2 regions of the Paenibacillus sp. FSL H8-0457 genome follow, and region 2 is predicted to be linked to the other one. Evidence: a T-box and tRNA genes for the amino acid it is inferred to sense, from the RefSeq annotation. Region 2 holds a T-box; the other holds one or more tRNA genes.
The links. The T-box of region 2 lies ahead of argS (arginine--tRNA ligase). A T-box ahead of a tRNA ligase gene usually reads a tRNA of that ligase, here a tRNA-Arg.
Positions count from the first base shown of each region.

Region 1: it encodes a tRNA-Arg, which carries the amino acid that the T-box ahead of argS (arginine--tRNA ligase) is inferred to sense. The anticodon was not compared.

Region 1 covers NZ_CP150293.1:220,350-223,767, reverse strand. Annotated here, with positions in the region: gene MHI43_RS01110 (sugar-binding domain-containing protein) at 1-975, opposite strand, end outside; tRNA gene MHI43_RS01105 (tRNA-Arg) at 1,233-1,307, shown strand; gene clpP (ATP-dependent Clp endopeptidase proteolytic subunit ClpP) at 1,470-2,066, shown strand; gene MHI43_RS01095 (DUF4163 domain-containing protein) at 2,549-3,418, opposite strand, start outside.
Region 2 covers NZ_CP150293.1:1,746,451-1,749,868, forward strand. Annotated here, with positions in the region: gene MHI43_RS07470 (hypothetical protein) at 1-333, shown strand, start outside; gene argS (arginine--tRNA ligase) at 418-2,280, opposite strand; T-box leader at 2,341-2,565, opposite strand; gene MHI43_RS07480 (class I SAM-dependent methyltransferase) at 2,624-3,388, opposite strand.

The sequences.
Region 1 (3,418 bases), 1.5 Mb from region 2:
GTGCCCGAATTTCAGCACCGCGTGAATCGCTTTGCCCTTGCCTTTCCCTCCAGCAATGCCGATGATGGTCTCTGTCCGCATAATATCCTCAAGCCGGAGTCCAAGGGTAAGCATTTTGTGGACAACTTCGCCATCTTCGCTGAAATAATAGCCGAAGGATTCCGCGATCGCGCCATCTGCCTGCAAGTTCCGGATAGAGCCTTCATCCAGCTTCCGCCGTCTGGCCATCTCCATGGCATCCCCGATGCCGTGAATAATGACGCGGCTGCGCCTGATCACATCCACGATCTCTTGGATGTGCTGATCCTGAACCAACGATTGATAAGCATCCTCGCTGAGCAGATCCGGAACATGAAGCAATCGGTACTCAGCCCCAACGCGCTTAGCCATTTTGGAAGCAATGGTGTTCGCTTGAATCTCCATGCTCTCCCCGAGGCCGCCACGCGCCGGCACAAACCAAGTGCTTGTCAACGGTTCGCCGCCAGGCAAAGAGGACATCTGCTCTGCCACTTCGGCGAGCGTGGAGCCGCCTGTTACGGCAATCGTATCTCCATCCTGGACAAAGTTAAGCAGCGTTCTTGCTCCGGCCCGGCCAAGCTCACGTTTGACTTCCGGAGATGACTCGCTGTCACCGGGAATAATGACCACTTTACGAAGCCCGTAAGCCTGACGAATCTTCTCTTCCAGTTCAACCAGTCCGAACAACTCATTCATGACCGGTTCCAACTCCTCCAGCAAGCATATCCCTGAGCCGCTGATCCGCATGCCGAGCGTTTCAATCTCGATCAGCCCTTGCGCTTTCAGAAGATCAGTCTCTGCTCTGAGAACACGCTCGGTCATCGATAACGATGAAGCCAGTGTTCTTCGGCCAACAATTCCGGACAACTTGATCTGATGAAGGATGGTATACCTTCGTTTAAGAGTGTCCATCAGATCCGGCAGAAGTTGCTCTTGTATTTCTAATAGGTTACGCATGCATTCCACTCCTGCAAACTTCGTCTCGGCTCTCCTACCTGGTCGTAAAATGTCCCAGTTAAACTTTTTAAGTCCCACCCTTATTCTAACCAATAATCATGCCGGTTGCAAGTGTCCGAAAGTATATTTCTCTACCCCAGGCATTCTTATACATTATGGCCAACTACCGGCTCGTCTATATAATAGGAACAAAGTTTTGTCCGCTATTGTATTTTTGAAATAGATGCGGTATAATCAACTTCGTTGCTGATTTTTGTGCGCCCGTGGTCCAATGGATATGACGTAGGCCTCCGGAGCCTGAGATCGAGGTTCGATTCCTCGCGGGCGCGCCATTATAACATTTATTCTCTATACTGATTACCCTAAAGTGCCCATAACGGCTCTTTTTTTTACTCAATAGTTTGACTTTCTTTGACTTTTTGATTTAAATTGTTTATCATGTGGGTAATACGGTAACAGTATTTATATGAGGTACTTAAGAGGAGGTTTTCCACGTGAGTTTTATACCTATGGTCGTTGAACAAAGCAACCGCGGTGAGCGGGCGTACGACATCTATTCCAGATTGCTGAAAGACCGCATTATCTTCCTCGGCTCCGACGTAAATGACGTGGTCGCCAATTCCATCATTGCCCAAATGCTGTTCTTGTCGGCTGAGGATCCCGAGAAGGATATTCATCTTTACATCAACAGCCCTGGCGGTTCCATTACCGCAGGTATGGCGATATTCGATACGATGCAGTTCATCAAGCCGGACGTCTCGACGATCTGTGTCGGCATGGCTGCTTCCATGGGCGCATTCCTGCTCAACGCAGGCGCTAAAGGCAAACGTTACGGACTGCCTAACAGCGAGATTATGATTCACCAGCCGCTCGGCGGCGCACAAGGTCAAGCCACGGATATTGAGATCCGTGCCCGCCGCATTCTGAAAATGCGCGACAAGCTGAACCGCATCCTGTCCGAACGCACCGGCCAACCGCTGGAGCGCATCGAGAAGGATACTGATCGCGACTACTTCATGACGGCTGACGAAGCCAAAGAGTATGGACTGATCGATCAAGTACTGGAAAACACACCGCCGCAAGGCTTATAAAAGAAATGAAGTAAAGGGCAGGCGCCGTTATCCGGTGCCTGCCTTTTCTTATCCTCTGGATTCATTGAAAACTTCGAGTACTAAATAGTGAGAGTATCCCCTTCGGTCGCTGTTGAAATCGGGAAACTGGAATGAATTGAAAAAGGTTGTTTCCCGATTTCAAAGGCGAACGCGTTGCTCCTCCAAGGATACTCTCACTTCGGTACGATTTTTTCAATAAAACATAAAGACGGTAAGGCCATCCCCTCCTAAAAGGCCTGTCTTAACTTGAGGGGAGGGGAAAAAGGGCACGCCTATTGTGAAATACACAAAAAATCCCCTGATCATAGGGCGCAGGAGTATATGCTCCACGCTCAAGTGATCAGGGGATTTATCGCAACTGGTTCCAGTACAGTGTTACATCAGGACAACATCATGTATCTAAACAAGCTATAGTATGAAAATAAATGATGGCAGTTTACACAAACCACTTACCGTATACTTTACTTCCACTCTTTCAGCTTCAGCTCAAACTCAGGAAATCCATAGGCATAGGCGGTGTACTCATAAAGCTGGAAGTACAGCACCGCCGCGTTATCCTTCACGTAGAAGTCGGCATCGGCAGGCACTCCCTCAAAACCGCCGAGATAACCTCCCACTTTCTTCATCTTGCTCAGCACAAGGTTGTTCAGCTTCTGCTTGTTCTTGCCCTGCATGTTGATGAAATCCCCCAGCTTCATTTGCTTGCCGTCCTTCAAGGAGAACGTGAAGCTTTTACGGAAGGTCATGCCATGGGCACCACCGGTGTACGAATAATCGTACGCCGTAATGCTCAAGATGTCGTTCTGGTTGTAATGGACCACGAAGTCGCCGCTGAATTCGTAAGGGAAACTGGATTCCGACGGCGGGAATTCCTCGGCGTTTCCTTCCGCACCGGTGATTACGCCGGACGCATTTTCTTTCAACACTTTGTTGATTTCGGCTTGGACCTCCGCATTCTCGAGTCCGCTGATTACAGGATAGTTCACTACAGCGTCTACGCCCTGAATTTTCTTCTTCAGCGCAACCGATTTAATGGTAATGTCATTCAGCTTCTTCTGTGTCATGCTCAGTGTTTTCAAGGAAGGATTCCATTGTCCCTGAACGCCCATGTATTCGCTGATCGTTTTGAACGGCAGATACAGACGTCCATTGATGATCTGCCCGCCAGGCTCGCCGGCATACGAGCCGTTCAACAGAATGCCGATTTCGTTTGCAGCATACACGGCGGCGCTCAGCTTGTTATAGCCGTTACCCAGTGTATACGTGCGGTTTTTGGAATCATATTTAAGAGGCATCCCCAGACCATCCCGCAAAGCGGTCGCTGGCACATA
Region 2 (3,418 bases):
GAGAGATTCCAAATCGCCAATAACGGTCATTTTCACTATGAGGAATTATTCTCTTACGCAAAAGAGCATGGGGAAGATTTGGAGAAAGCCGTTAGCGAGGGGTACCAAATTACGTTTAATACCCGCAACGGGTTGAAGATCTGGCTGGAGGAAGCCTTCCGCATCAGCTCGGAATCCGATTTTAGCGTGGGCGAGGGCATTATCGAAGGATTGAAGCTCCAGGAGGAGCAGTTGGCTCGCTTGAGGGAAGCGCTGGCTGTCAACTGGACCCTGCAGGAAGAGCCGGCGGCAGACGGCGTTCAGGTCAGATTGACCGTCAGAGGATTGCAATAAGATAAGATAGCCACCGTACTTGATCAACACAATAGTACGGTGGCTTTTTTATTAGGCATGATCCGCTCATTCATCAGAGTGAATTTACATCCGGCTCGGAGTAGGCAAACCCAGCACCTCCAGCGCTTCGCCAAGGGTGTTCTTGAATAAGGAAGTGAGCCATACGCGGAATTGGAGCATTTCCTCCGCTGCTTTCAGAATCGGGCATGCCGAGTAAAAATTGTTGAACAGGGAGCACAGCTCATAGGTGAAGTTGCAAATGGCACTAGGAGATAGATCCCGTCCGGCGGCATATAAGGTATCATGCCAGGTGCTGATATGCCGCAGCAGCGCATGTTCCGCTTTTTCCATGGCAGGGAACCGGGCAGGCACAGACGGCGTAACCTCGGCTTCTTGAGCTTTATTAAGCACGCTGAGTGCACGCGCGTAGGAATAGAGCAAATACACCCCCGTATTCCCCGATATTTCAGTGGCCTGCTTCAGATCGAACACCACCTCGGTTTGCAGTGCAAAGCGAAGCAGGTAGTAACGGATGGAGGCGGTTGCGATCGCATGGCTGGACAAACCGTTTTTATCGGATCGGGTATCCTCGATGACCTTGGCTACTTGATGAATAAGCTCGGTGATTTTGATCCCGATTCCCTGACGTCCGGACATCGCATAGGATGCCTTACCGTCGGAAGTATCGATGCCGAGATCCGCTGCAGCGGAAGGGCTTAACGAGACGACGCCGTAACTGACATGGCGCAGCTTCTCAGCCTCTTGTTGGAAGCCCAGGCCTTCCAAAGCCTGCTTCACCATCGCCTGCGGGTACTGCTGCCTGTAATCAATGACGTTGATGACCATGTCCGCTTTGCCGTAAGTACGCTCCTCGCCGTGCGAGCTCGTCGTCCAAACCTCGTCGGTGAATTTTTTATATACAAAATCATTGGAAAGCACGCCGTATTTCCACAAGTGGTAGGCGATGTCTTTGGCGGTGTAAGTCAGGATGCCGTTCGAGCGCACCAGTACTTTATCGATGCTGTGGTCCGACTCCGCCTCGTCTCCGGCTTCGGTTCCTGATTGCTTGAGCACCCAGCAGCCTGCAAGTTTCCCCTCGGTTTCCTGATGGAACAGCGGGGTATTCTTCAACAGCTCGAAAGCCGACGCCCAGAATCCCTCCCTAACAATGCTGCTCTCCCATACAAGCAGATCGTATTCAATGCCGAACTGCTTCATCTCCTCAAGATGCTCCTTAACGATTCGCTCGGCAACGAGCAGTCCAATCCAGGAAAGGTTCTGATTGCCCTCTTCCAATGCGTGCAGAACCTCAGTCCGATGCTGAACCAGCCCCGGCTCCCTTTCGTAGGCTTTATTGGTGCTTGAGTACACGTCCCAGCAGTAATCGCCGAACCGGGCATGCTCCTTCGTCAGGGGCGTGTGGAGCAAGCCGACCACCGTATCCGCCAGCTGATTGCCCAGGTCGTCAATATAATTATGCACCTCGACCTCGTAACCCAGCTTCCTCATTAATCTCACGAGCGTATCGCCGATACAGGAATTTCGAAGATGCCCGATATGGGCGGACTTATTCGGGTTGATGGACGTGTGCTCGATGACGATCTTTTCGTTAGCTGCCGGGGGGAGTTCAAAATGGTGGCTCGCCCAATGCTCCCAATCGATGCGCAGATTCATAAAGCCCGGGGCGACAATCTCAGTCGAGCGGACGAGCTGTTTGTAGGATGCGTCCTGCTCGAGCTCGGCTTGGATCAGCTCGGCGATTTGCAGGGGAGCCTTGCGGAGCACCTTCGCAAGCTGCATCGCAACGTTGGTTGCGTAATCCCCATGCTCCATGCTGGCAGGCTGCTCGATCCGAATCGGAGTGGACTCCGGCAGTTTGGTGCCGTAAGCTTCGCAGACCTGGTTCACGGCTTGTTGAAGGCTCGAAATAATCTTTTGACTTAACACGGTAAATCCCCCTTTGGAAATATAAAAACGACTCAGAAAATCAAAAAAGCCCTCATCTCCTAAAGAGACGAGGACTTGTGCTCGCGGTACCACTCTTGTTGTTAAACCCTCAAGGGTCTAACCACCTTCATACGATAACGGCGTAAGCCGGGGCTCCCTACAGCATGGTGCTTCGGAAGGCCATCTCCTGGGTCCGCTTCACGGCCGACTTTGTACCGGTTTCCACCCTCCCGGCTCGCTTGGACTAAAGTCAAGTGCAGTTACTCTCCCAATCAACGAAAATAATATTCTCAAGTTTTTTCATATTATAACCATTCTATTTAGAAAAGCAACCCCCAAATGGCTAAATCTTTTCTGCAAATACTCGCAGGCGCCGGTAATCCGCGTAGAAAGCATCCTCTTGCCATAGCGTCGATTGAGCAGCTAGGCTGATGCGAGCGATCGCTTCGTCCTTCGCTTCAGCCGAGAATCCGGCAAAAAAGCAATCGCCAAAATGCAGCAGCCAAAACTTTATGCCGTCCTTGCCATCGGACAATCGCGTGGGACGGTCGAAATGATGGGCGAGATGCACGCGGAACCCTTGGGCTTCAAGCAGGCTGGCATACTGCCCAAGACTAGGAAAATACCACGGATTCCGGGCGTCCGCATCGATCCCATAAAGATCGGCGAACACGGTTTTCAAGGCTTGGTAGATGCCGTCAATATTCCCTTTGCCTCCGAACTCGGCAACGAATCGGCCGCCGGGCTTAAGGGCTCCATGAACAGAGCGTACCACGCCTTCAGCATCCTTCATCCAGTGCAAGGCCGCGTTTGAGAAGACGGCATCGTATGGCGTTTCGGTTTCGAAGTTCTCGCCATCCCCAGTCAAAAACGGAAGTCCAGGATATTTGCTTTTGGCCCGTTCAATCATCTCGCTGGAATAATCCATGCCGGTTACATGTGCGCCCGATTTGGAAATTTCATGAGTCAAGTCGCCGGTTCCGCAGCCCAGATCGAGAATCCGTTCTCCGGGTTGAGGCGCCAGCAGCTCTACCGCTCCTTTTCCATAAGCAGATACAAACGATAGCTGTCGATCGTAATCGTAAGGTTTCCATACTTGCTCTGACATAACAACACCCCTCCACGCATGATTTATCCT